DNA from 4 places in the Enterobacter sichuanensis genome. Region 4 is predicted to be linked to each of the others. Evidence: predicted binding sites of a transcription regulator. Region 4 holds the regulator's gene; each other region holds the start of a gene.

Evidence for each region. Region 4 encodes PurR, which represses purine synthesis genes. Its sites were predicted from a motif close to CANGCAAACGTTTGCNTG; they were not measured.
Region 1: gltS (sodium/glutamate symporter) is a predicted target of PurR. The motif match lies at 5,301-5,318, and genes of this name have one in related genera.
Region 2: purE (5-(carboxyamino)imidazole ribonucleotide mutase) is a predicted target of PurR. The motif match lies at 3,145-3,162, and genes of this name have one in related genera.
Region 3: gcvT (glycine cleavage system aminomethyltransferase GcvT) is a predicted target of PurR. The motif match lies at 3,745-3,762, and genes of this name have one in related genera.

What each region holds. Positions count from the first base shown of each region.
Region 1 covers NZ_CP027986.1:73,450-80,680, reverse strand. The annotation lists gene spoT (bifunctional GTP diphosphokinase/guanosine-3',5'-bis pyrophosphate 3'-pyrophosphohydrolase) at 1-1,160, shown strand, start outside; gene trmH (tRNA (guanosine(18)-2'-O)-methyltransferase TrmH) at 1,165-1,854, shown strand; gene recG (ATP-dependent DNA helicase RecG) at 1,858-3,939, shown strand; gene gltS (sodium/glutamate symporter) at 3,942-5,144, opposite strand; gene xanP (xanthine/proton symporter XanP) at 5,370-6,761, shown strand; gene C1N69_RS00380 (AsmA family protein) at 6,881-7,231, shown strand, end outside.
Region 2 covers NZ_CP027986.1:1,137,968-1,145,198, forward strand. The annotation lists gene C1N69_RS05260 (porin) at 1-220, shown strand, start outside; gene mnmH (tRNA 2-selenouridine(34) synthase MnmH) at 346-1,416, opposite strand; gene purK (5-(carboxyamino)imidazole ribonucleotide synthase) at 1,501-2,568, opposite strand; gene purE (5-(carboxyamino)imidazole ribonucleotide mutase) at 2,565-3,074, opposite strand; gene lpxH (UDP-2,3-diacylglucosamine diphosphatase) at 3,194-3,916, opposite strand; gene ppiB (peptidylprolyl isomerase B) at 3,920-4,414, opposite strand; gene cysS (cysteine--tRNA ligase) at 4,589-5,974, shown strand; gene C1N69_RS05295 (metal-dependent hydrolase) at 6,067-6,588, opposite strand; gene malI (Mal regulon transcriptional regulator MalI) at 6,662-7,231, opposite strand, start outside.
Region 3 covers NZ_CP027986.1:3,856,015-3,863,245, forward strand. The annotation lists gene gcvP (aminomethyl-transferring glycine dehydrogenase) at 1-2,053, opposite strand, end outside; gene gcvH (glycine cleavage system protein GcvH) at 2,180-2,569, opposite strand; gene gcvT (glycine cleavage system aminomethyltransferase GcvT) at 2,593-3,687, opposite strand; gene ubiI (FAD-dependent 2-octaprenylphenol hydroxylase) at 4,084-5,286, opposite strand; gene ubiH (2-octaprenyl-6-methoxyphenyl hydroxylase) at 5,299-6,477, opposite strand; gene pepP (Xaa-Pro aminopeptidase) at 6,474-7,231, opposite strand, start outside.
Region 4 covers NZ_CP027986.1:2,003,706-2,010,936, reverse strand. The annotation lists gene C1N69_RS09645 (MFS transporter) at 1-600, opposite strand, end outside; gene cydH (cytochrome bd-I oxidase subunit CydH) at 764-853, opposite strand; gene purR (HTH-type transcriptional repressor PurR) at 1,151-2,176, shown strand; gene punR (DNA-binding transcriptional activator PunR) at 2,193-3,104, opposite strand; gene punC (purine nucleoside transporter PunC) at 3,220-4,419, shown strand; gene cfa (cyclopropane fatty acyl phospholipid synthase) at 4,717-5,865, shown strand; gene C1N69_RS09615 (riboflavin synthase subunit alpha) at 5,897-6,538, opposite strand; gene mdtK (MdtK family multidrug efflux MATE transporter) at 6,765-7,231, shown strand, end outside.

The sequences.
Region 1 (7,231 bases), 1.9 Mb from region 4:
AAGTGCAAATTCGCACCGAAGACATGGACCAGATGGCGGAGATGGGTGTTGCCGCACACTGGGCCTATAAAGAGCACGGTGGCGAGAGCAGCACCACCGCACAAATCCGCGCCCAGCGCTGGATGCAGAGTCTGCTGGAGCTGCAGCAGAGTGCGGGCAGCTCGTTTGAATTTATCGAGAGCGTGAAATCCGATCTCTTCCCGGATGAGATTTACGTTTTCACCCCAGAAGGTCGCATTGTCGAACTGCCTGCGGGCGCGACGCCGGTCGACTTCGCGTATGCCGTGCACACCGATATCGGTCACGCCTGCGTGGGCGCGCGCGTCGACAGACAACCGTATCCGCTGTCTCAGCCGCTCGCCAGCGGCCAGACGGTGGAAATCATTACCGCGCCGGGTGCACGTCCGAACGCGGCCTGGCTGAACTTTGTCGTGAGCTCCAAAGCGCGCGCCAAAATTCGCCAGCTGCTGAAAAACCTCAAGCGTGATGATTCCGTGAGCCTCGGGCGTCGTCTTCTCAACCACGCGTTGGGCGGCAGCCGCAAGCTGGCCGAAATCCCGCAGGAGAACATCCAGCGTGAGCTGGAGCGCATGAAGCTCGCCTCCCTTGACGATCTGCTGGCAGAAATCGGCCTCGGCAACGCCATGAGCGTAGTGGTGGCGAAGAACCTGCAGCAAGGCGACACGACAGCCGTGCCTGCAACAACTCAAAGCCACGGACACCTGCCGATTAAAGGCGCGGACGGCGTGCTTATCACCTTCGCAAAATGTTGCCGTCCCATCCCTGGCGACCCGATTATTGCGCACGTCAGCCCCGGTAAAGGGCTGGTTATCCACCATGAATCCTGTCGTAACATCCGCGGCTATCAAAAAGAGGCGGAGAAATTTATGGCGGTCGAGTGGGATAAAGAGACCGCGCAGGAATTTATCACCGAAATTAAGGTGGATATGTTCAACCACCAGGGTGCCCTGGCGAACCTGACGGCAGCGATCAACACGGCCTCTTCCAATATTCAAAGCCTGAACACGGAAGAAAAAGATGGCCGCGTGTACAGCGCCTTTATTCGTCTGACCGCCCGCGACCGCGTGCATCTGGCGAATATTATGCGCAAGATCCGCGTCATGCCGGACGTGATTAAAGTCACCCGTAACCGAAACTAGTGGCATGAATTCACAACGTTACGCGCGGATATGCGAAATGCTCGCCAGGCGTCAGCCTGACCTGACGGTCTGCATGGAGCAGGTCCATAAACCGCATAACGTCTCTGCTATCGTCCGTACCGCAGATGCCGTCGGCGTGCATGAAGTGCATGCCGTCTGGCCAGGTCACCGGATGCGAACCATGGTTTCTGCGGCGGCAGGCAGCAACAGTTGGGTGTCCGTCAAATCTCACCAGACGATTGGCGATGCCGTCTCGCACCTGAAAGGGCGCGGTATGCAGATCCTTGCCACCAACCTGTCCGCTAAAGCCGTGGATTTCCGTGAGATCGACTACACCCGCCCGACCTGTATTCTGATGGGCCAGGAGAAAACCGGGATCACCCAGGAAGCGCTGGATCTGGCAGATCGGGACATCATCATTCCGATGATCGGCATGGTGCAGTCCCTGAACGTCTCCGTGGCCTCCGCGCTCATTCTGTATGAGGCGCAGCGCCAGCGTCAGAACGCCGGGATGTACGAGCGCAGCAACAGCATGCTGCCGGAAGATGAACAGCAGCGCCTGCTGTTTGAAGGTGGTTATCCGGTGCTGGCTCGCGTTGCGAAGCAGAAAAAATTGCCTTACCCCCACGTCAACGCGCAGGGCGAGATCGAAGCCGATGCCGGGTGGTGGGCCACCATGCAGTACGCAGGGTAACCGATGAAAGGCCGCCTGCTGGATGCCATCCCGCTCAACAGCCTGACGGGCGTGGGCGCGGCGCAAAGCAATAAGCTGGCTAAAATCGGCCTGCACACGGTGCAGGATCTCCTGCTCCACCTTCCCCTGCGTTATGAAGACCGCACCCAGCTGTACAAAATTGGCGATCTGCTGCCCGCCATTAATGCCACCGTTGAAGGCGAAATCCTCAACTGCAACATCACGTTCGGCGGACGCCGGATGATGACCTGCCAGATAAGCGACGGCACCGGCATTCTCACCATGCGATTTTTCAACTTCAGCGCGGCAATGAAGAACAGCCTGGCAACGGGCCGCAGGGTGCTGGCCTATGGCGAAGCCAAACGCGGGAAATACGGCGCAGAGATGATCCACCCGGAGTACCGCGTTCAGGGCGATCTCAGCACGCCGGAGATGCAGGAGACGCTCACCCCGGTTTACCCGACGACCGAAGGCATCAAGCAGGCGACGCTGCGTAAGCTGACCGATCAGGCGCTGGAGCTGCTGGATACCTGCGCCATTACCGAGCTGCTGCCACCCGAACTGGCGCAGGGGATGATGAGTCTGCCCGAGGCGCTGCGTACCCTGCACCGTCCGCCGCCAACGCTGCAGCTCAGCGATTTAGAAAGCGGCAAACACCCTGCCCAACAGCGTCTTATCCTTGAGGAATTACTGGCCCATAACCTGAGCATGCTGGCGCTTCGCGCCGGTGCCCAGCGTTTCCATGCCCAGCCGTTAAGCCCGCGTGATGAGCTCAAGGATAAGCTGCTGGCCTCGCTGCCGTTTAAACCCACCGGCGCACAGGCGCGCGTCACCGCCGAGATTGAACGCGATATGGCGCTCGACGTACCGATGATGCGCCTGGTGCAGGGCGATGTGGGATCCGGTAAAACGCTGGTAGCCGCTCTGGCCGCCCTGCGCGCGATTGCCCATGGCAAACAGGTGGCGCTCATGGCCCCGACCGAAATGCTGGCCGAACAGCACGCGAACAATTTCCGCGCCTGGTTTGCGCCGCTGGGCATTGAAGTGGGCTGGCTTGCCGGGAAGCAAAAAGGCAAAGCGCGCCTTGCGCAACAGGAGGCGATTGCCAGCGGTCAGGTACACATGATTGTTGGCACCCACGCGATCTTCCAGGAGCAGGTGCAGTTTAACGGCCTTGCGCTGGTGATTATCGATGAACAGCACCGCTTTGGCGTGCATCAGCGTCTGGCCCTGTGGGAAAAAGGGCTGCAGCAGGGTTTCCACCCGCATCAGCTGATCATGACCGCCACGCCGATTCCGCGCACCCTGGCGATGACGGCTTACGCCGATCTGGATACCTCCACCATCGACGAACTGCCGCCGGGTCGTACGCCAGTGACGACGGTCGCCATTCCTGATACGCGTCGCAGCGATATCATCGACCGCGTGCGCAATGCCTGTACGCATGAAGGACGTCAGGCCTACTGGGTGTGTACGCTGATTGAAGAGTCTGAACTGCTGGAAGCGCAGGCTGCAGAAGCCACGTGGGAAGAGTTAAAGCTGGCGCTGCCGGAACTGAACGTGGGTCTGGTTCACGGGCGAATGAAGCCTGCTGAAAAACAGGCGGTGATGCAGTCGTTTAAGCAGGGGGAACTGCATTTACTGGTTGCAACAACGGTCATTGAAGTGGGCGTGGACGTGCCAAACTCCAGCCTGATGATCATCGAGAACCCGGAGCGTCTGGGCCTTGCCCAGCTTCACCAGCTCCGCGGGCGCGTTGGCCGCGGCGCGGTGGCGTCCCACTGCGTCCTGCTCTACAAAGCCCCGCTCTCGAAAACAGCCCAGATGCGGTTGCAGGTGTTGCGCGACAGCAACGACGGTTTTGTGATTGCGCAAAAAGACCTGGAGATCCGTGGCCCGGGTGAACTGCTGGGCACCCGCCAGACGGGGAACGCGGAGTTCAAAGTCGCGGACCTGCTACGCGATCAGGCCATGATCCCGGAAGTTCAGCGCCTCGCCCGCCATATTCATGAACGCTACCCCGAACAGGCGGCAGCATTAATTGAACGCTGGATGCCGGAAACCGAACGCTATTCCAACGCCTGACTTCAGGCGAACATCGGCAACATCAGGTACAGCTTAATCACCAGCGCGTTGACGATATCAATAAAGAATGCCCCGACCATCGGGACCACCAGAAACGCCATGTGCGATGGCCCGAATCGCTCGGTGATCGCCTGCATATTGGCGATTGCCGTTGGCGTTGCCCCGAGCCCAAATCCGCAATGCCCCGCCGCCAGCACCGCCGCATCGTAGTTTTTACCCATCATGCGCCAGGTGACGAACATGGCATAGAGCGCCATAAACAGGGCCTGCACCGCCAGAATGGCCACCATCGGCAGCGCCAGCGAGGCCAGTTCCCACAGCTTGAGGCTCATCAGCGCCATCGCCAGGAACAGCGACAGACAGACGTTGCCGAGCACCGAGACCGCCCGTTCAAACACGCGGTAGAAGCCCATCAGCGCCAGACCGTTGCTGAGGATCACCCCGATAAACAGCACGCAGACAAACGTCGGCAGCTCAAACGCGGAGCCCGCCAGCCCTTGCGCAACCACTTTGCCCACGGTCAGGCAGATGGCAATCATCGCGATGGTTTCAATCAACACCAGTGAGGTAATGCTGCGCCCGACGTCCGGCTTCTCAAAGGCGGTCGGGACCAGCTCATCGTCCGGTCTGCCGTCCGGCGTGGTGGAGTGCTTCACCAGATAACGCGCCACCGGGCCGCCAATCAGCCCCCCCAGCACCAGGCCAAAGGTGGCACAGGCCATCGCCACTTCCGTCGCATTTTCAAAGCCATAGCGCTCGATAAACAATTTACTCCACGCCGCCCCGGTGCCGTGGCCGCCAGACAGCGTAATTGACCCTGCCAGCAGCCCCATCAGCGGATCCAGCCCCAGCAGCGTCGCCATCCCGATACCGATGGCGTTTTGCATCAGCAGCAGCCCGACCACCACAATCAAAAATACGCCGAGCACTTTGCCGCCCGCCCGCAGGCTCGCCAGGTTGGCATTGAGGCCGATAGTGGCAAAAAAGGCCAGCATCAGCGGATCTTTCAGGGACATATCAAAATCGATTTCCCAGCCCATGCTTTTTTTCAGCACCAGCAGGGCCAGCGCCACCAGCAGGCCGCCGGCGACAGGTTCAGGGATGGTGTATTTCTTCAGAAGGGAAACGCTATGTACCAGCTTACGACCAAGCAGCAAGACCAGCGTTGCGGCAACAAGGGTCGACAACGTATCGAGATGAATCATAGAAGGCTCCTGTTTTGCGCGTGTTCCATACACACGCGGCGTTATCCTGGGCCGGTTTGCGCTCTTCATGAGCTCCCGGCGCAAAAAGTGTAATTTTTTTTCCTTCTCGGATGTAGAAATCCTGCTAACAGCGGCAGATTTTCTTGTCTTTTTTTGCTGGCAATCGTTTGCTTTTACCAGGTGGTCAGATAAAATGCCCGCTTTTCCACCGTGGGATTGCCGCCGATGTCCGTTAACACCATAGAGTCGCCTGATGCGCAACCGATTGCGCAGAAGCAAAATAGCGAACTGATTTACCGCCTTGAAGACCGCCCGCCGCTGCCGCAGACGCTTTTCGCTGCCTGCCAGCATCTTCTGGCGATGTTTGTTGCGGTGATCACCCCGGCACTGCTGATTTGTCAGGCGCTCGGCTTACCGGCGCAGGATACGCAGCACATCATCAGCATGTCTCTCTTCGCCTCCGGCGTGGCCTCGATTATTCAGATTAAAGCGTGGGGGCCGGTGGGGTCGGGTTTACTGTCGATTCAGGGCACCAGCTTTAACTTTGTGGCGCCGCTGATCATGGGCGGTACAGCCCTGAAAACCGGCGGTGCGGATGTCCCGACCATGATGGCGGCGCTGTTTGGCACCCTGATGCTGGCAAGCTGCACGGAGATGGTGATCTCCCGCGTGCTGCATCTGGCGCGTCGCGTCATCACGCCGCTGGTTTCCGGCGTGGTGGTAATGATTATCGGCCTGTCACTGATTCAGGTGGGCCTCACCTCCATCGGCGGCGGTTATGCCGCAATGAGCGACCACACCTTTGGCGCACCGAAAAACCTGCTGCTGGCGGGCGTCGTACTGGCCATCATTATTCTGCTTAACCGTCAGCGTAACCCTTACCTGCGCGTCGCCTCGCTGGTGATCGCCATGGCGGCGGGCTATCTGCTGGCGTGGGCGCTGGGCATGCTGCCGGAGAACACCGCGCCAGCCAACAGCGCGCTGATCACCGTCCCGACACCGCTCTACTACGGCCTGGGCATCGACTGGGGTCTGCTCCTGCCACTGATGCTGGTCTTTATGATCACCTCTCTGGAGACCATCGGCGATATCACCGCCACCTCCGACGTCTCCGAACAGCCGGTTTCCGGCCCGCTGTATATGAAGCGTCTGAAGGGCGGCGTGCTGGCGAACGGCCTGAACTCGTTTGTCTCCGCGGTGTTCAACACCTTCCCGAACTCCTGCTTCGGCCAGAACAATGGCGTGATCCAGCTCACCGGCGTGGCCAGCCGCTACGTCGGCTTCGTGGTGGCGCTGATGCTGATCGTTCTCGGCCTGTTCCCGGCAGTCAGTGGCTTTGTGCAGCACATCCCTGAGCCGGTGCTGGGCGGCGCGACGCTGGTGATGTTCGGCACCATCGCGGCTTCCGGCGTGCGCATCGTCTCCCGTGAGCCACTGAACCGTCGCGCGATCATGATTATCGCCCTGTCGCTGGCCGTCGGTCTGGGCGTTTCTCAGCAGCCGCTGATCCTGCAGTTTGCCCCGGACTGGGTGAAAAACCTGCTCTCTTCCGGCATTGCTGCGGGCGGTATCACCGCTATCGTGCTGAACCTCGTTTTCCCGCCAGAGAAAAACTGATCGTCCTCACGGCAGGCTGTCAATGCCTGCCGTGACATCTCTTTACACCATTCCCGCCTTGAGGATTGCGCATAAATCGTGCATAACTCCTCTATGTGCGTTTTGCGGGATGGAAGACCATGAAATTTATTGGAAAGCTGCTCGTCTATCTTCTGGTAGCCCTGCTCATTGTGCTGCTGGCGCTCTATATTCTCCTCCAGACCCGCTGGGGCGCGACTCAGGTCAGCAGCTGGGTGACGGTGAATACCGACTACGAACTCAGTTTCGACAAAATGAACCACCGCTTTTCGTCGCCTTCCCACATCATTCTGGAAAACGTCACCTTCGGTCGGGACGGTAAACCCGCCACCCTGGTTGCCAAAAAAGTCGATATTGGCCTGAGCAGCCGCCAGCTCACCGATCCGTTGCATATGGACACCATCACCCTGTTCGACGGTACGCTGAATCTCTCCCCGCAAACCGCGCCGTTG
Region 2 (7,231 bases), 870 kb from region 4:
ATTCCCAGTCGGTCAGTATGCGGTTAAATCCATCCAGCCTTACTTCATGGGCGACCGTATTGAGTACGTGAACGGCCGTAACTACCAGCGCATCGATAACGGCGTGGGTATCAGCTTCCAGCTGGATTATGGTTTCCGCGTGGATTACGAACACGTGTTCACCTCCAGCACCGACAACCTGGGCGACATGAACCTGGTGCGTCTGCGTTACGACTTCTGAGTCGTTATGTAGGGTGCGGTCTGATGCCCTCACCCTGACCCTCTCCCACAGGGAGAGGGGACAAACATTAAAAACGGCAACCCTGGTTGCCGTTTTGCTTTTACCTCGGCACCCGGCTTTATTTTTCAGCGATCAAGCCACTCAGCAATCTCTTCGTACGTCCCGCGATAGACAATCTTCTCCGCCTTTTTCTCCAGCTGATAGCCGTACATCGGGTCGTAATAGTCCTTTAACAGCGGCACAAGCCAGCTGAAGTGCGCGTCAGTGCTGCCAGTACGTTGCTGTTCCAGCAGCGCGGAATCTAACAGCGCGGTGAACTCAGCATACCGCTGCAGCCCCAGACGGCGGCGAATGGCGAACAGGCCGTGGTGCAGATATTCACTGTATTCTTTCCAGCCCGCCTCCTCGCCGTATGCGGCTGAAAAGTCCGCCCACATATGATCGAAATACTCTTCGCGCAGGCGCTCAAGCCGAATATCGAACGGGTCCTCTACCACGACGACAGGGGCTTCAGCCATGCGGTCGCGCAGGCATTCCGGCAGATGGTTAGAGCCAATCATCCTGCCTTCATCTTCCAGCACCCAGCGCGCAGCGTCTTTTTTCAGCAGCTCGACCGCAAGGTAATTTTCGAAGCTTGCCTGGGAAAGTTGCGGCGTCAGCGTGCGGCCAAAGGATGAACCGCGATGGTGCGCCAGTCCTTCCAGATCGATTCCCTGCGCGTGCTGCTGCACCAGCAGCGTTTTACCGTTTCCGGTACAGCCGCCGATGAGCACCATCGGTTTTTGTGACTGCTCGAGGGTCACCTGAATCGCTGTCTGACGCAGGGCCTTATAGCCGCCGCGGATCAGCGGGTAATCGACACCCGCCTCTTTCAGCCAGGCCTGCGAGATATGTGAGCGCTGGCCACCGCGCGCGCAGCAGAGAAAACCCTCAGGATGGGCAAGGCTGGCGTCGCGCCAGGCGTTGATACGGGCCTCACGCGTGTCGCCATGCACCAGGCTATGGCCGAGCGCCAGCGCGGCCTCGGGCCCCTGGCGTTTATAGCAGGTGCCTACGGCGGCGCGTTCGTCGTCGTTCATCAATGGCAGGTTAAGGGCGGCAGGCATCGCGCCCTGGGCAAATTCGATCGGCGCGCGAACGTCGATTAAAGGGGTATCAGACGCGAGGATCGCGCGATAGTCCGTTCCATCGTTCATGGTTTTTCCAGAAGAAAACTGAGCAGCAATGGGCGGGAATTGTACGCCGGGGAAGGGGAAGGTCAACTCCCCGGCGGGGATGTCTTACCTGAGCTTTGATTGCGCCCAGACAATGCCGCTCGCGTATTCCGGCGGCAGGAGAGGGATCAGGGCTTCCAGGCTGGCGCTCAGGCGGCCTGCGTCGCTGTCGTTCAGGTTCAGGTGACCCACTTTACGACCCGGACGAACCTCTTTGTCGTACCAGTGCAGATGCACCAGCGGCAGCTTCAGCCAGTCATAGTTCAGATCGGTGCCGATCAGGTTGATCATCACCGACGGGCTGTTTACCACTGGCTGCGGCAGCGGCAGGTCAGTGATGGCGCGCAGATGCAGTTCGAACTGGCTGATGGAGGCACCGTTTTGCGTCCAGTGGCCGCTGTTATGCACGCGCGGCGCGAGTTCGTTAATCAGCAGACCAGACGGCGTGACAAAACACTCCATCGCCATGACGCCCACATAACCGAGTTCGTGCATGATGGCAGAGAGCATCTCTTCCGCCTGCGCCTGCTGGTCAGCACTGGCGTGCGGGAAGGCGACGCTGGTGCGCAGAATACCGTCCTGATGCAGGTTATGCGTCAGCGGGTAAAAGACCGTACGGCCATCATGCCCGCGCGCGCCAACCAGCGACACTTCACCGCTGAAGTTAATGCCCTGTTCAACGATGCACTCGCCGTAGCACTCATCCGGCAGCTCGGCGGTGTCGTTCGCACGCAGACGCCACTGGCCGCGGCCATCGTAGCCACCCACGCGGCGCTTCACGATCGCCAGTTCGCCCAGCATCGCGAAGACATCATTCCACTCGCTTTTATCGGACAGCAGCTGCCACGGCGCGGTCGGCAGGCCGAGCTTGTCGAACAGCTGCTTTTGCGTCAGGCGGTCGGCAATGATCGGGAACACATCGCGATTAACAAAGGCGTTATGACGCGCCAGTTCGCGGGTCAGCGCCGTCTCCGGCCAGCGTTCGATCTCGGCGGTAATCACGCTCTGGTGGAACGGGACGGCTTCAGGTTCCGCATCCAGCCCGACGGGCCAGACGGCAATACCCAGCGGTTCACCTGCCTGGCGCAGCATCCGGCCTAACTGACCGTTACCGAGGACGCAAACCTGCTTCATGCCGCACCCCGCGGGTCCGGATTGTCGAGCACCTCATCGGTCTGAGCTTTACGCCAGTCCGCCAGACGCTGATGCAACGCGCTGTCGTGCGTCGCCAGAATCTGCGCGGCCAGCAGGGCGGCGTTGGCGGCACCCGCTTTGCCAATCGCCAGCGTGCCGACAGGAATACCACGCGGCATCTGGACGATGGAGTAGAGGCTGTCGACACCACTCAGCGCGGCGCTTTGTACGGGAACGCCCAGTACCGGCACCAGGGTTTTGGCGGCAATCATGCCCGGCAGATGTGCTGCGCCGCCCGCACCGGCAATGATCACCTCATAACCGTTCTCTTCGGCGCTTTCGGCGAAGCTGAACAGTTTATCTGGTGTACGGTGCGCGGAGACCACTTCTACATGGTGCGGAACATTCAGGATGTCAAAGATTTCGGCGGCGAACTGCATGGTAGCCCAGTCGCTTTTGGACCCCATCACGATGGCGACACGCGCCGGATTATTGCGGGAAGACATGCGTCTTAAAACTCCTGTGGTGCGAAACACACTGCTTTCGAGGGCACAGAGAATAGCATGTTATACGTGCAAGGAAAACGGTTGCGTGGCTGAGAAATAGGCAAAAAGACGAGAAGCGGTTAAAACGGGAAAGCGATCAACTCCACACCTTCCGGGGTGACTTTAACCATAGACCCTTCGCTGTGCCACGCGCCTAATACCACGCGGTGGGCGGGCTCGCCGTTGGCAATAAGTGAATGCACGTCAGGCCGATGGGTATGACCGTGGATCAGCCACTGGACGCGGTGCTTTTCCATCACGTTCACCACCGCCTGCGGGTTAACGTCCATGATGGTCATGGATTTGCTGCTGTTGGCGGCCTTACTACCCGCACGCATTTTCGCGGCGATGCGATTGCGGATGAATAACGGCAGGGCAAGGAACAGCGTTTGGATCCACGGGGTGTGAACTTTGGCGCGAAACGCCTGATAGCCTGTATCGTCGGTGCAGAGCGTATCGCCGTGCATGATCAGCACCTTGCGGCCATAGAGGTTGAGCACCTGCTCTTCCGGCAGCAGCGTCATGCCGCTTTCGCGGGCGTAGCGCTTGCCGAGCAGGAAATCACGGTTTCCGTGGATGAAGTAGCAGGGGACGCCAGAATCCACCAGCGCCTTGATGGCCGCCGCCATTTCACGGTGTAGTGGGTTCGGGTCATCGTCGCCAATCCAGGCTTCAAAGAGGTCGCCGAGGATGTACAACGCATCCGCATGTCGGGCTTCACCCGCTAAAAAACGCAGAAAACCGGCGGAGATCGCCGGTTCTTCTGTTTGCAGATGCAAATCTGCAATAAAGAGTGTCGCCACGAATTACTCGCTGACGGTCACGCTTGTAATCACAACGTCTTCTTTCGGAACGTCCTGATGCATGCCGCTGCGGCCGGTAGAAACGGCTTTGATCTTGTCAACCACGTCCATCCCTTCAACCACTTCTGCGAAGACGCAGTAGCCCCAACCCTGCAGGCTTTCGCCGGAGAAGTTCAGGAAGTCGTTGTCAGCCACGTTGATGAAGAACTGTGCGGTCGCAGAGTGAGGCGCCTGAGTACGGGCCATCGCCAGCGTGCCACGGGTGTTTTTCAGGCCATTGTTCGCTTCGTTTTTGATCGGCTCTTTGGTGGCTTTCTGATGCATGCCAGGTTCGAAACCGCCGCCTTGGATCATAAAGCCGTTGATCACACGGTGGAAGATGGTGTTGTTGTAGAAACCTTCGCGGCAGTAGTCCAGGAAGTTTTTAACTGTTTCAGGCGCTTTGTCATCAAAGGTTTTGATTACGATATCGCCATGATTAGTGTGGAAAGTAACCATTTTTGCATCCTGTTCCGTTATTGTGGTACGTCGACCCGCGTTCGGGTCATATATAGGGGCTTGTTATAGCATAACCACAGGATGCGATCACCTTGCATTGTGTGCTGCTTCAGGTTTGAATTACGGGTAGAATAGCCGGTTTTCAACCACACACGTGTTTACATGGAATCTTCGATGTTAAAAATCTTTAATACAATGACGCGCCAAAAAGAGGAATTTAAACCTATCCATGCCGGGGAAGTCGGCATGTACGTGTGTGGAATTACGGTTTACGATCTCTGTCACATTGGCCATGGCCGCACCTTCGTCGCCTTCGATGTGGTTTCGCGCTACCTGCGTTTTCTCGGGTACAAACTGAAGTACGTGCGTAACATCACCGACATCGACGATAAAATCATTAAGCGTGCGAATGAGAACGGCGAAAGCTTTGTCGCGCTGGTCGATCGTATGATCGCCGAGATGCACAAAGACTTCGACGCCTTAAATATTCAGCGCCCGGACAGCGAGCCGCGCGCGACCCACCATATTCACGAAATTATCGAGATCACGGAAAAGCTGATTGCGCGCGGTCACGCCTATGTGGCGGACAATGGTGACGTGATGTTCTCGGTGCCGACTGACCCGACTTACGGTTCGCTTTCCCGTCAGGACCTGGACCAGCTGCAGGCTGGCGCCCGCGTTGACGTGGTTGACGTGAAGCGTAACCCGATGGACTTCGTGCTGTGGAAGATGTCCAAAGAGGGCGAACCAAGCTGGCCGTCCCCATGGGGTGAAGGCCGTCCGGGTTGGCACATTGAGTGCTCGGCGATGAACTGCAAACAGCTGGGCAAACACTTCGACATCCACGGCGGCGGTTCTGACCTGATGTTCCCGCACCACGAAAATGAAATCGCGCAGTCCACCTGCGCCCACGGCGGCGAGTACGTGAACTACTGGATGCACTCCGGAATGGTGATGGTTGACCGCGAGAAGATGTCTAAATCGCTGGGCAACTTTTTCACCGTGCGTGACGTGCTGAAATATTACGACGCGGAAACCGTGCGTTACTTCCTGATGTCCGGCCACTATCGCAGCCAGCTGAACTACAGCGAAGAGAACCTCAAGCAGGCGCGTTCTGCGCTGGAGCGTCTGTACACCGCGCTGCGCGGGACTGACAAATCCGTGGCGGCCGCTGGCGGCGAGGCGTTCGAAGCACGCTTTATTGAAGTGATGAACGACGACTTCAATACTCCGGAAGCGTACTCCGTGCTGTTCGATATGGCGCGCGAAGTGAACCGTCTGAAGTCAGAAGACATGGCGGCAGCGAATGCGCTGGCGTCTCACCTGCGTAAGCTCTCCTCCGTGCTTGGCCTGCTGGAGCAGGAGCCGGACGTGTTCCTGCAAAGCGGTGCGCAGGCGGATGACGGCGAAGTGGCGGAGATTGAAGCGTTGATCAAGGCGCGTCTGGAAGCGCGTCAGGCGAAAGACTGGGCGGCAGCAGATGCGGCGCGTAACCGTCTGACCGAGATGGGCATTATTCTGGAAGACGGCCCGCAGGGGACCACCTGGCGTCGTAAGTAAGTCTGGTGCGCGCTGATGCCCTCACCCCAGCCCTCTCCCACAGGGAGAGGGTGCAAACACTAAAAACGGCAACGTGAGTTGCCGTTTTTCTTTTACCTCCTCTTCCACCACAACAGCCCCATCAGCACCACCCCCGGCAACCATACCCACAGCAACTCAGAGATGATCACCTGATGCCCGTACGGCGTGGTATAGCGTGACAGGGCAAACGGCGCGACCTTAATCACCTGCCACGGCGCAAAGAAGCGTTCATCTGACCATGGCCACAGCCAGCCGACGCCTTTTCCGCCTGTCGTAATGGCGTCCAGCAGGCTGTGCGACAGCAATGACACGGTTAAAAACAGCCAGCACCGCGCAAGGCTTGCCCTGAACCATCGTCGGCCGATCAGGACGCACAGTATCGGCACCACAAAGGCAAACAGCAGAGAATGGGTAAAGCCGCGATGCCCGAAAACGTTTCCGTACGCGACGCCGAACCTGAACGCCAGCACGTCGGCATCCGGCAGCATGGCGAGGACAATTCCGGCAAACAGCAGGCGGGGAGGAATGACCCGGGAACCGAGACCTAAGCCCAGGCAAAGCGGAACAGCAGCGTGAGTAATAACGGTAGGCATCGTATTTATCCATGGCAAATCATGGAACTATAGCAGCCATTTCGCGGCAGTTGACCTGTGCTAAATTCTGATTTTACGCCGATTCCCGGGCTATAAGTTGCCCGGAGAGGGTAATGCGCTGCGTTTGCAGCGTCGGCTCTTTCAGCTTGCGGATAATAAGCCCCGCAGCCTGACGCCCGGTCTCGTCGCTGGCGGAGGAGACATAGGTAAACGACGGCGAGGTGAGGTTAACGTGCAGCATATCTTCGAAACCGACCAGCGCGACCTGCTGCGTCAGAAACACATCTTTACCCACCGTACGTCCTACCTGATGAATACCGGAGATGGAACCGATCATCGCATCCGGCGAATGGCAGAGCAGGGCGGTGATGGTGTTGTTTTTCTCCAGCAACTGACGTGTAGCGATGGCCGCGGCCTGTGTGTCATCGCTACAGGCGGGGGAGCTTTCGTCGCGCCAGACCAGTCCGTTTTGCATCATCGCGCTGCGAAATCCGAGCAGGCGTTGTTCGCGGATAAGACAGCCTTCACGCCCGCCAATATAGGCGATGTTGCGGTGACCACGCTCGATGAGATAGCGCGCGGCAAGGCTCGCCGCCTGGCGGTTATCGCGCATCACCAGGTTACATTTTTCATCCAGCAGAGA
Region 3 (7,231 bases), 1.9 Mb from region 4:
TGTTCGCGCCGTCGAGGTATACCTGACCGCCGAACTGATGCACCACTTCGCACACTTCACGGATGGTCTCTTCGTACACGCCGTGGGTGGACGGATAGGTCACCATGATGCAGGAGAGCTTGTCGCCTGCCTGCTCGGCTTTCGCACGCAGGTCGGCCAAATCGATGTTGCCGTTCTTATCGCACGCCACGACCACCACTTCCATGCCCGCCATCTGAGCGGAGGCCGGGTTGGTGCCATGCGCGGAGCTTGGGATCAGGCAGATATCGCGGTGCCCTTCGTTACGGCTTTCATGGTAATGACGGATGGCCAGCAGGCCCGCGTATTCACCCTGCGCGCCGGAGTTCGGCTGCATGCAGAGCGCGTCGTAACCGGTCAGCTTCACCAGCCAGTCGGAAAGCTGATTGATCATCATATGATAGCCTTCCGCCTGCTCTGGCGGGCAGAACGGGTGCAGCTCGGCAAACTCAGGCCAGGTGATTGGGATCATCTCTGCCGCGGCGTTCAGCTTCATGGTGCAGGAGCCCAGCGGGATCATCGCCTGATTCAGCGCCAGATCTTTGCGTTCCAGAGAGTGCATGTAACGCATCATCTCGGTTTCGCTGTGGTAGCGGTTAAAGACCGGGTGCGTCAGGATCGCGTCATTACGCAGCATGCTGTCCTGAATGGAGCGGCTGTCGAGCGCAACCTCTTTGTCGAGCGCGTCAATGTCCAGACCGTGCGCGTCACCCAGCAGCACGTTAAACAGGTTGAGAATATCGTCGCGGGTGGTGCTTTCATCCAGCGTAATGCCGACGGCGTTGTGGATGTCGCTGCGCAGGTTGATCTCTGCGGCATTCGCGCGAGCCAGCACTGCCGCTTTATCCGCCACGTCCACACACAGCGTGTCGAAGTAGTGGGCATGGCGCAGTTTGAGGCCTTTCTGCTGCAGGCCGCAGGCCAGAATATCGGCCAGACGGTGAATGCGGCTGGCAATGCGTTTCAGGCCAGCCGGGCCGTGGAACACGGCGTACAGGCTGGCGATGTTGGCCAGCAGCACCTGCGAGGTACAGATGTTAGAGTTCGCTTTCTCGCGGCGGATATGCTGCTCGCGAGTCTGCATCGCCATGCGCAGCGCAGTGTTACCGGCAGCGTCTTTTGAAACGCCGATAATACGGCCAGGCATGGAGCGTTTGAATTCATCTTTCGCGCCGAAGAACGCCGCATGTGGGCCACCGTAGCCCATCGGCACGCCAAAGCGCTGTGCAGAGCCGAAGACAATATCCGCCCCCTGTTTACCCGGGGCCGTCAGCAGCACCAGCGCCATAAAATCGGCGGCAACGCTGACCACCACTTTACGGGATTTCAGCTCGGCAATCAGTGCGCCGTAGTCGTGAACTTCACCGGTGGTCCCCACCTGCTGCAGCAGCACGCCGAAGACGTCCTGGTGATCCAGCACTTTATCAGCGTCGTCGACAATCACGTCAAAGCCGAAGGTTTCCGCTCGGGTACGCACCACGTCCAGCGTCTGCGGATGAACGTCCGCCGCCACGAAGAAACGGTTAGCATTTTTCAGCTTGCTGACGCGCTTCGCCATCGCCATGGCTTCGGCAGCCGCGGTAGCTTCATCCAGCAGAGACGCGGAAGCGATGTCCATTCCGGTCAGATCCAGCGTCACCTGCTGGAAGTTCAGCAGCGCTTCCAGGCGACCCTGAGAGACTTCTGGCTGATACGGGGTATAGGCGGTGTACCAGCCCGGGTTTTCCAGCATGTTTCGCAGGATGACCGGCGGCAACTGCACGTTGGTGTAGCCCATGCCAATGTAAGACTTAAAGCGCTTGTTGAGGCCGGCGATAGCCTTCAGCTCCGCCAGTGCGGCGAACTCCGTGGTGGCTTCACCCACCTGAGGCGGTGTGGCAAGCTGGATGTCTTTTGGCACAATCTGGCCGATCAGTGCGTCTAATGAATCCGCGCCAACCGTCTTCAGCATCTCCTGCTGTTGCTGAGCATCCGGCCCAATGTGACGTTCAATGAAGGCGCCACGGTTTTCAAGCTGGCTTAAAGTCTGTGTCATGAGCGATGGTTCCTGAAACGTGCAGTGAATGTGTTTTCTCCCTCTCCATGAGGGAGAGGGCTGGGGTGAGGGTGTCGTCTGTTCCCCTCACCCTACCCTCTCCCCAAAGGGGAGAGGGATAATGGCTTACTCGTCTTCTAACAGGGCTTCGTACGCGGTCGCATCCAGCAGCGCGGCAACCTGCGATTCGTCGCTGGCTTTGATCTTGAAGATCCAGCCGCCTTCATAAGGCTCGCTGTTGACCAGCTCCGGGGAGTCGTTCAGCGCGTCGTTGACAGCGACAATTTCACCGCTTACCGGTGCGTAGATATCGGATGCCGCTTTGACGGACTCCGCCACCGCGCAGTCGTCGCCCGCGCTCACGGTCGTGCCCACGTCAGGCAGGTCAACAAACACCATGTCGCCCAGCAGCTCTTGCGCATGCTCGGTGATCCCGACGGTGTAAGTGCCGTCCGCCTCTTTGCGCAGCCACTCGTGTTCTTTGCTGTATTTCAGTTCTGCTGGCACATTGCTCATTGAAGTTCTCCTGATAAAAATAGTTAGGCGACCGGCTTACCGGCGCGAACAAAAATCGGTTTGGTCACGTTGACCGGCATTTCGCGGTTGCGGATTTGCACCACCGCCGTTTCGCCAATGCCTGCCGGCACGCGTGCCAGTGCAATACTGTAGCCCAGCGTCGGGGAGAAGGACCCGCTGGTGATCACGCCTTCACGCGGATTGCCGTCAGCATCGGTAAAACGCACCGGCAGCTCGCCGCGCAGTACGCCTTTTTCCTTCATCACCAGGCCAACCAGCTGTTCAGTGCCCTTCTCGCGCTGCATCTCCAGCGCTTCACGGCCAATAAAGTCACGGTCAGCCGGTTCCCATGCGATGGTCCAGCCCATGTTAGCGGCCAGCGGAGAGACGCCTTCATCCATCTCCTGACCGTAGAGGTTCATGCCTGCCTCCAGGCGCAGCGTATCGCGCGCGCCAAGGCCAGCCGGCTTCACGCCCGCTTCCACCAGCGCACGCCAGAAATCAGCGGCCTTCTCGTTCGGCATCGCAATTTCGTAGCCTGCTTCGCCGGTGTAGCCGGTGGTGGCGATAAACAGATCGCCCGCCTGCACGCCGAAGAACGGCTTCATGCCTTCAGTGGCTTTACGCTGCTCATCGTTGAACAGAGACGCGGCTTTCGCCTGCGCGTTCGGCCCCTGCACGGCAATCAGTGACAGATCGTCACGGACGGTGATGTCGATGGCATACGGTTCGGCGTGTTGGGTGATCCAGGAGAGGTCTTTTTCGCGGGTGGCGGAGTTTACAACGAGGCGGAAGAAATCTTCGGTGAAGTAATAAACGATAAGGTCGTCAATCACGCCGCCAGAGGCATTCAGCATGCCGGTATAGAGCGCTTTACCCGGCGTTTTTAGTTTGGCGACGTCGTTTGCCAGCAGATAACGCAAAAACTCCCGGGTGCGGCTACCGTGCAGATCGACAATCGTCATATGGGACACGTCGAACATACCGGCATCGGTGCGCACCGCGTGGTGCTCATCAATCTGCGAGCCGTAGTGCAGCGGCATCATCCAGCCGTGGAAGTCCACCATGCGGGCGCCGCATAACACGTGCTGTTCGTACAAAGGAGTCTGTTGAGCCATCTTGTCCTCGTTGAAAAATTCACCGTGAAACCCGGTATCGGCCCCGTTATCAGGCCCGACGCAAACGTTCTCTTTTACCTGAACTTACCACCGAAACCGGCGGTTAACCATAAGGTAAAACGGGTCATCACATTAGCTTATGACCAAAAAACGCTGAAAAGCCTACAGAGTTATTCACTGGAAAAATGCGATTAACCCCGCACAAAATTAACATCGCGCTAACAGGATTTAGCACATGGTGATATTTCATGCGGAAAAACGGGCTGAATTTCCGTAACCCGAAAAACGCGGCATTAGATTATCTAATGCGAAAAATGGCGTGAAATTAGAATATTTCAAACGAGGAAATTTCCCCGGCGCAGAGGCCGGGAAAATAAAGTGTGACGGGGGTCTAAATTAGCGTAGCCAGTCCGGCAGGTCGTTCAGACCCATCGCCTGACGAAGGAGTTGGGGTTTAACACCCGGAAGGGTATCGGCAAGCTTGAGGCCAATGTCGCGCAGCAGTTTTTTCGCCGGATTGGCCCCGGCAAACAGTTCGCGGAAGCCCTGCATGCCCGCCAGCATCACCGCCGCGCTGTGCTTGCGGCTGCGTTCGTAGCGACGCAGATAGAGATGCTGACCGATATCTTTCCCTTCGCGATGCAAACGACGCAGCTCTTCTACCAGCTCCGCCGCGTCCATAAAGCCAAGGTTAACCCCCTGCCCGGCCAGCGGATGAATGGTATGCGCTGCATCCCCCACCAGCGCCAGACGGTGCGCCGCAAACTGGCGCGCGTAACGGCCAGTTAGCGGGAACACCTGCCGCTCGCTCTCAAGCGTGCACAGGCCAAGGCGGTTATCAAACGCCACGCACAGCGCCTGGTTAAAGGCGTCCGGCGTCGCCTCATGCATCTGCAGGGCTTTCTCCGGCACCAGCGACCAGACAATCGAGCACAGGTGCGGATCGGCAAGCGGCAGGAACGCCAGTATGCCGTCGTTGTGGAAAATCTGCCGCGCCACGCCGCCGTGCGGCTCTTCGGTGCGGATCGTCGCGACCAGCGCGTGATGACGGTAATCCCAGAAGGTCAGCGGGATATCGGCTTTATTACGCAGCCAGGAGTTCGCCCCGTCAGCCCCCACCACCAGACGCGCGGTCAGCATGTCGCCGCTTTGCAGGGTAATAAATGCCTCGTTTTCCCCCCACGCCACCTGCTGGATTTGCGCGGGTGCCATCAGGGTGACATCGCTACAGGACTGCGCTTTTTGCCACAGCGCATGATGAATAACGGCATTCTCAATAATGTGGCCAAGGTGGCTGTAGCCCATGCTTTCATCATCAAAAGCAATATGACCAAAGCTGTCTTTGTCCCACACTTCCATGCCGTGATAGCAGCTGGCGCGCTGCGCCACGATATCCGGCCAGACGCCAAGGTGCGTCAGCAGCTTTTCGCTGGCCGCATTGATTGCCGAGACGCGCAGTTCCGGCGGCGCATCCTGGGCTACCGGCTGGGGCTGCTTTTGTTCCAGCACCGCCACGCGCAGGCCGCTGCCCTGTAAACCACAGGCCAGCGCCAGTCCAACCATACCGCCGCCAACGATAGCGACATCAACATTTTGCACGGTGATAACTCCTTAACGCGCGACCCAACCAAGAGTCCGCTGCGCCAGCACGTCACGTGCCGGTATGAATAGTTCCATCGCCATCAGCCCGAGGTTGCGGCCCGCAACCAGCGGCGCCCAGCGATTGGCAAACAGATGAACCAGGCCATCGGTGACACCGATTGTCGCCTCTTTATCCGCCTGGCGTCGTTTCTGGTAATGGCTGAGCACCTGATATGCGCCACAGTCTTTTTGCTCGCCCCACGCCTGCGAAAGCGTTTCTGCCAGACTCATCACGTCGCGTAATCCAAGGTTGAAACCTTGCCCCGCAATGGGGTGCAGCGTCTGCGCGGCATTACCGACCAGCGCCAGACGATGGGAAATGGACTGCGACGCGGTGGTTAACGAAAGAGGATATACCGTCCGCTTGCCGGCATGGGTAATGCGCCCCAGCCGCCAGCCAAACGCCTTTTGCAGCTCGGTACAAAAACGTTCGTCTGACCAGGCCTTAACCTCTTCCGCCTTATCCTGCGGGTGACACCAGACCAGAGAACAGCGACCGTTCGACATCGGCAGCATCGCCAGCGGACCATGCTGCGTAAAGCGTTCAAACGCCCTGCCGTTGTGTTCTGCAGCAGTAGAGACGTTGGCGATAACCGCCACCTGCCCGTAAGGCTGCTGGCGCCACTCCACGCCACACTGGGTGCCGAGCGCCGAGCGCGAACCGTCTGCGGCAACCAGCAGTTGGCCATCCAGCACGGTGCCGTTTTCCAGCGTCACGCTGACCGACGCTTCACTGCGGCTTACGCTTGCCACGCGTGCCGGACAATGCAACGTCACGCCCTGCGCATCCTGAAGCAGGCGGAACAGACGTAAACCCACATCGTGTAGCTCAACGACCTGACCCAGGGCATCAATACGGTAATCCTGCGCCTCCAGCGTGACAAAGCCAGCATGGCCGCGATCGCTGACGTGAACAGTACCGATCGCCGTGGCACGGTCGGCTATCGCCTGCCAGATACCAATACGCGCAAGCTGCTGACAGGTTCCCTGCGCCAGCGCAATGGCGCGGGCATCAAAACCGGGGTGATTCGACGCCTCTGGCGCAACGGCTTCCACCAGGTGCACCGGAAGCTGGCCCTGCGTCAAATGCGAAATGGCCAGCGCCAGCGTGGCCCCGGTCATGCCGCCACCCACGATGATCACGCTCATGCGCGCGCCGCTGCCATCAGCGCCTCGATATCGTCAGCGTTTTTCACGACGCTCGCGGTCAGGTTTTCATTACCGGTTTCGGTAATGACAATGTCGTCTTCAATACGAATGCCAATCCCGCGGTATTCTTCAGGCACGTCGGCATCCGGCGCGATATATAACCCCGGCTCCACGGTTAATACCATGCCCGGCTCCAGCACGCGCGAACGGTCGGCGCCATACGCACCAACGTCATGGACATCCAGCCCCAGCCAGTGGCTCAGGCCATGCATGAAGTACGGTCGATGCGCATTTTCAGCAATCAGGGTCTCCACATCCCCTTTCAGGATCCCGAGCCTGACCAGACCGGTAATCATGATGCGTACCACTTCGCCGGTCACTTCCTGCATGGAGGTCCCCGGGCGATACAGGTTGAGCGCCGTCTCAAGGGATTCCAGCACGATGTCGTAAATAGCGCGCTGTGCCGGTGAAAATTTACCGTTCACCGGGAAGGTGCGGGTGATATCCCCCGCGTAGCCCTGATATTCGCAACCAGCATCGATAAGCACCAGATCGCCATCGCGCAGCGCGCTTTCGTTTTCGGTGTAGTGCAGAATGCAGCCGTTTTCCCCGCCGCCAACAATGGTGTTGTAAGAGGGATAACGCGCGCCGTGACGGTTAAATTCGTGGTGAATTTCGCCTTCCAGCTGATATTCGAACATCCCGGGACGGCATTTCTCCATGGCGCGGGTGTGCGCCAGGGCGCTGATTTCGC
Region 4 (7,231 bases):
GCGCATCAGCACCGACAGTTCCCTGCGCACGTCAGGACGTTCACCAGCACTGCCTTTTGGCAGAGAGAAGAATAACGCCACCATCGCGACCACGCCCAGCCCGGCCGTCGCCAGGAACGACATTCGCCAGCCAATCACTTCACCCAGCCAGGTAGCCGCAGGAACGCCGCCAATGTTGGCAATCGTGAGCCCCATAAACATGGTGGCTACGGCGCTCGCCTGCTTATGTTTTGGCACCACGCTTGCCGCTACAACTGACCCTAGCCCAAAGAAGGCGCCGTGGTTAAGGCTGGTCAGAATGCGTGACAGCATCAGGGTGGTGTAGTCCGGCGAAATGGCGGAAAGCACGTTGCCCAGGGTAAAGATCGCCATCAGGAAAATCAGCGCATTGCGACGCGCGCGGTGTGAAAGCAGCAGCGTCATCAGCGGGGCGCCTACCATCACGCCGATGGCATAAGCGCTGATTAACATGCCTGCCGCAGGGATCGAGACGTCCACGCCGCGGGCGATAACAGGCAGTAACCCCATCGGGGAGAATTCAGTGGTGCCAATCCCAAAAGCGCCAATCGCCAGGGCCAGCAGGGGAAAATTGATTTTCATGCGTCAACTCCGGATGCCGTGTCATGTGGTGACACAGAACAAAGAAGCGCAAAGCATGACATCAATCACAAAAAATGAGAAGTTAACAAAATGGCAAAAGATTTTTGCCGTAGATGTAACAATCTGGAACAGCCGCAGGGAGCGTGCGCTCCCTGCGCGTAAATCAGTGCAGCGCCGCCGTCAGGCCTGCGGCAACAATCAGCGCCAGCACAATAAGGGTGGTGAACAGCGAAAACTTCAGATCGGCACTCATCAATTTTTCTCCTTTTAATCCCCCCACGAAAAGTGAGCCTGCTCATTTTTGCACAGTTTACGTCAAAAATCTTCCTGGATTTAAACTGATAACCACTTTACCTCTTCCCCTTTTCATCAAGATAGGACAAAATTCCACGCTAAATTTATTAGCGTACCGGCCATTGACCCCCTCCTGACGTCCCGTGTCGTTTTCCCGGCGTGCCGCAATTCAAAATTGCGTGATAAGGGTGAGAGAAGGCAAACGTTTACCTTCAAGTTTTTCAGGAGCTTAGGATATGGTCTGGAGTGACATTTAATGGCAACAATTAAAGACGTAGCAAAACGCGCAAACGTTTCCACTACAACCGTATCACATGTAATTAACAAAACCCGCTTTGTGGCGGAAGAGACGCGCAACGCCGTCTGGGCGGCAATCAAAGAGCTGCACTACTCACCAAGTGCGGTTGCGCGTAGCCTCAAGGTGAATCACACCAAGTCCATTGGCTTGCTGGCCACCAGCAGTGAAGCGGCCTATTTTGCCGAGATCATCGAGGCAGTAGAGAAAAACTGCTTCCAGAAAGGCTATACCCTGATTCTGGGCAACGCGTGGAATAGCATTGAAAAACAGCGCGCCTACCTGTCGATGATGGCGCAAAAGCGCGTGGATGGCCTGCTGGTAATGTGTTCCGAATACCCGGAATCCGTGCTGTCGATGCTGGAAGAGTATCGCCATATTCCCATGGTGGTGATGGACTGGGGTGAAGCGCGAGCGGATTTCACCGATTCCGTCATCGATAACGCCTTTGAAGGCGGCTATATGGCCGGTCGTTACCTGATCGAGCGCGGCCACCGTGAGATTGGCGTGATCCCGGGCCCTCTGGAGCGCAATACCGGCGCGGGTCGTCTGGCCGGTTTTATGAAAGCGATGGAAGAAGCGCTGATCACCGTACCGGAAAACTGGATCGTACAGGGAGACTTTGAGCCGGAATCAGGCTACCGCGCGATGCAGCAGATTGTCTCCCAGCAGCACCGCCCAACCGCTGTTTTCTGCGGGGGTGACATCATGGCGATGGGCGCGCTTTGCGCGGCCGATGAACTGGGTCTGCGCGTACCGCAGGATATTTCGGTGATCGGGTATGACAACGTGCGTAACGCGCGCTTCTTTACCCCCGCGCTGACCACCATTCACCAGCCGAAAGATTCACTGGGTGAAACGGCTTTCAATATGCTGTTGGACAGGATCGTCAACAAGCGCGAAGAGTCGCAGTCCATTGAAGTTCATCCGCGTCTTATCGAACGCCGTTCCGTTGCGGATGGTCCGTTCCGCGACTATCGTCGTTAATTTTGTACGGGGCCAGCTATGCTGGCTCCCGTAACCATTCCCGGTTTAGCGTTTCGCTGTCTCCCAGATAATCCAGCAGCCAGGCCATGGCGGGCGAGACGTCATTTTGTTGCCAGGTGAGGCAGCAGGCCGCATCCGGGAAGGGATTCTCCAGCGTCAGTTCTACCCATTCTCCGGTATCGATTCTGGGGCGCGCAAAATGAGCGGGCACCATCGCGACGCACAGCCCGGCACTGAGGCACGTTGCTGACGATTCCCAGTCAGGCGCCACCACGCGCCGCTGGTTATCCAGCAGCCAGGTGATGCGCTTGGGTAATGAACGGGAGGTATCCTCCAGCACCAGCGATGGCCAGTTGCGCAGCGTATCGTCGCTCAGCCGTCCTTCCAGCGCCGCCAGGGGGTGATCGCTGGCCACCACGCATTTCCAGCTCAGCATCCCCATATCACGGAAGGCGTAACGCCCCCCGACCGGGATCGCCTGTGTGGCCCCTATCGCCATCTCCACCCTTCCGTCCGCCAGGGCATCCCAGACGCCGTTGAATACCTCTTGTGAGACCCGCAGTTCGACATCGGAAAAATGTCGATAGAAATCCACGATCATCTGCCGGGTGCGCTCCGGCTTAACGATATTGTCCACCGCAATGGAAAGATGACCCCGCCAGCCGTTTGCGATCTGCTGGCACTGTTCGCGGGTGATCTGCATTTTTTTGATAACAGAACGCCCTTCCTTCAAAAACCACGCCCCTGCGGGCGTTAATTCCACATCGCGATGGCGCCGTTCAAACAGTGGAACCGCCAGCCATTCCTCAAGCTGACGCACCGTGTAGCTGATAGCAGACGGGACGCGGTGCAGCTCCTGCGCCGCACCGCTAAAGCTGCCGTTACGCGCGACAGCATCGACCACTTCAAGAGAATAATCTGACCACATTTTCTGCCTGCAAAAAATTTGAATGCACCCGCCAAATATTAGCGTTTCACAAGCGGCTTTGCACTACATACACTCAGCGCCAACGTACACCTGCCTCCTTCAGGAGAAGAAAATAATGCAACCCAGGAAAGGTTTTTTAGTCTGGCTTGGCGGCTTAAGCGTGCTGGGCTTTTTGGCCACCGATATGTACCTGCCGGCTTTTGCCGCGATGCAGGAAGATTTGCAAACCCCTGCCGCGGCCATCAGCGCCAGCCTGAGTTTGTTCCTCGCCGGTTTTGCTTTCGCACAGCTGCTCTGGGGACCGCTCTCGGATCGCTTTGGTCGTAAACCGGTATTACTGCTGGGCCTGGCGATTTTTGCCGTGGGCTGTCTGGGGATGCTCTGGGTCCGCGATGCCACCTGGCTGCTGGTGCTGCGCTTTATTCAGGCTGTGGGGGTCTGTGCCGCGGCCGTGACCTGGCAGGCGCTGGTCACCGACTACTATCCGGCTAACCGCACAAACCGTATTTTCGCCACCATTATGCCGCTGGTGGGGCTCTCACCTGCCCTCGCGCCGCTGCTGGGCAGCTGGATCCTTGCGCACTTTGACTGGCAGGCCATTTTTGCCACGCTGTTTGCCATCACGCTGGTACTGATGTTGCCGGCGTTCGCCCTCAAGCCTGCGCACAAAAAAGACGTACATGTTGACGCAAAGCCGATCACCTTCACCACCCTGCTGAGCGCCAAAGCGTATCGCGGTAATGTCCTGATCTATGCCGCCTGCTCGGCCAGCTTCTTCGCGTGGCTCACCGGGTCGCCGTTTATTCTGCATGATATGGGCTACAGCCCGGCGGCTATCGGGCTGAGCTATGTTCCGCAAACCATCGCGTTCCTGGTGGGCGGGTACGGCTGCCGCGCAGCGCTGCAGAAATGGGAAGGTCAGCAGATGCTGCCATGGCTGCTGGTGCTGTATGCGTTGAGCGTTATTGGCACCTGGGCCGTTGGGTTTATTCCGGGTGCGGGCCTGGCAGAGATTTTGATGCCTTTCTGTGTCATGGCCGTCGCGAACGGGGCGATCTACCCGATTGTGGTGGCGCAGGCGCTCCGTCCCTTCCCACAAGCGACCGGTCGCGCCGCCGCGCTGCAGAACACCCTGCAGCTGGGGCTGTGCTTCCTGGCAAGCCTGGTGGTCTCTGCGCTGATTGCCACGCCGCTGCTGACGACCACCAGCGTGATGCTGGTAACCGTTGCGCTGGCGGTGATGGGCTATCGCATGCAGGCCTCCGCCCAGCGTGAGCAGGATAACGGCGCTGGAGTGGAAACCTCACATGCCTGATTGCGCCGGATATCATGTTAATTTTCAGTAATTAGGTTGCTAACAATTTTCTGTTGAATCACCAAATTTTGAGGCCTATACTAAATTTGGTTCGATAAATACGATAATTATTATGCGTTAACGGGAGCCGGAGTGCTCCCGTTTTACCATGGAAGGCATTTCGGCAAGGGTTATCTCCCTTCCTCTGTTCTACGTCGGATACTAGCCTCGCGGTATTTACCGTGAGATTTCTCACAAACCAAAAAAAGCGTCTACGCTGTTTGAAGGTTCTGATCACATCAGGGTGATGGAGAAGCTATGAGTTCATCGTGTATAGAAGAAGTCAGCGTTCCGGACGACAACTGGTCCCGGATCGTCAGTGAACTGTTGGGTCGTGCAGGCATCACTATTAACGGATCTTCGCCATCCGATCCCCAGGTCAAACATCCCGACTTTTTTAAACGCGTATTGCGCGAGGGATCGTTAGGGCTGGGAGAAAGCTATATGGACGGCTGGTGGGAGTGTGAACGGCTGGATATCTTTTTCGCCAGCGTGTTGCGCGCCGGTCTGGAAAATCAACTTCCCCGCAATCTCAAAGACACCCTGCGTGTTGCCTCTGCCCGACTGTTTAATCTGCAAAGTAAAAAACGCGCATGGATCGTCGGCAAAGAGCATTACGATCTGGGCAACGATCTGTTCAGCCGTATGCTGGACCCTTTCATGCAATACTCCTGCGCCTACTGGAAAGAGGCAACGACGCTTGAAGAGGCTCAGCAGGCCAAGCTGCGTCTGATCAGCGAGAAGCTTCAGTTACAGCCCGGTATGCGCGTACTGGATATCGGCTGCGGCTGGGGTGGGCTGGCCTGGTTTATGGCGAAGCACTATGGCGTCAGCGTGGTGGGCGTGACGATTTCGGCCGAGCAGCAAAAAATGGCCCGGGAACGCTGCCAGGGTCTCGATGTGGATATCCGCCTGCAGGATTACCGTGACCTGAACGAACAATTTGACCGGATCGTCTCCGTGGGCATGTTCGAGCACGTAGGACCGAAAAACTACGACACCTACTTTGAGGTGGTGGACCGTAATTTACGACCGGACGGACTCTTCCTGCTGCATACCATCGGCTCTAAGCGGACCGACAATAACGTCGACCCGTGGATCAACAAGTACATCTTTCCGAATGGCTGTTTACCCTCCGTTCGCCAGATTGCCAACGCCAGTGAATCCCATTTCGTGATGGAAGACTGGCACAACTTTGGCGCGGATTACGACACCACGTTGATGGCGTGGCATGAACGTTTCCAGCAAGCGTGGCCGGAGATTGCGGACAACTATTCTGAACGATTCAAACGGATGTTTAGCTATTATCTGAATGCCTGCGCGGGCGCGTTTCGCGCACGGGATATTCAGCTCTGGCAGGTTGTTTTCAGCCGTGGCATTGAACACGGATTACGTGTCGCACGCTAAAAAAATAACCCCGGACAGCCGGGGTTATTTTTTATTCTTCTTCCGCCGCCTTTATTATTGCGGCTTCTTTTGCCGCCAGTACACGCTCAACTGTATCGACCACCGCCTGGGTTTGCGGATCGATTTCAATATTTACGCGCTGTCCCAGCTTTTTCGCCCCCAGCGTGGTGCGCTGCAGCGTTTCAGGAATTAAATGCACGCAAAAACGCGTTGGCGTCACTTCCCCCACCGTCAGACTAATCCCATCAATGCCAATAAATCCTTTATAGAGGATGTATTTCATTAATGACGGATCCTGCATTTTAAACCAGATTTGACGGTTATTTTCCGAGGTCACGATTTTCGCCACTTCAGCGGTGGTCATGATGTGTCCCGACATCAGATGGCCGCCAATCTCATCGCTGAACTTCGCCGCCCGCTCAACGTTGACGGTATCTCCCACCACCAGCTCGCCCAGGTTGGTGATGCGCAGCGTCTCTTTCATTAAATCAAAGCTAATCTGGTTGCCGTCAATTTCGGTAACGGTCAGACAACAGCCGTTATGAGCAATCGAGGCGCCGGTTTCGATGCCCTCCAGCATATATTCCGGCAGCTCAACAACATGAGTACGGAAATTCGGTTTCTCATCAATGGACACCACTTTGGCGATGCCCTGCACAATACCAGTAAACATGCTTACAACTCCTGTTTTTTCCGGACGGTGGTGACACCGTTTTAATCCCACCACAATAACAGTTGGAAAAACAGGTTGCCAGCGGAGCGCATTTTCTGGCGATTTTTTCACTAGATAAATAGCTAAAGCCCGCTACAATAGCTGGCACCCCCCTGCATTTTCTTCTTGCTGCCCGTTTCGGCGGCTTTTTTAGTCTCTCAAATAACTACAAAATAAAGGTGTTCACGTGCAGAAGTACATGAATGAAGCGCGCCAGTTATTGGCACTGGCTATACCAGTGATCATCGCGCAAGTGGCCCAGACCGCAATGGGATTTGTGGATACGGTAATGGCAGGTGGCTACAGCGCCACCGATATGGCGGCCGTTGCCATCGGCACGTCAATCTGGCTCCCGGCCATCCTGTTCGGCCACGGTCTGCTGCTCGCGCTCACGCCGGTTATCGCTCAGCTCAATGGCTCGGGCCGTCGCGAACGCATTGCCCATCAGGTCCGCCAGGGCTTCTGGCTGGCAGGGTTTGTCTCGGTGCTGATTATGGTCGTGCTCTGGAACGCGGGCCATATCATCCGCGCGATGCATAACATTGACCCGGCACTGGCTGATAAAGCCGTAGGCTATCTGCGCGCCCTGCTCTGGGGCACGCCAGGCTATCTCTTTTTCCAGGTAGCGCGTAACCAGTGTGAAGGTCTGGCGAA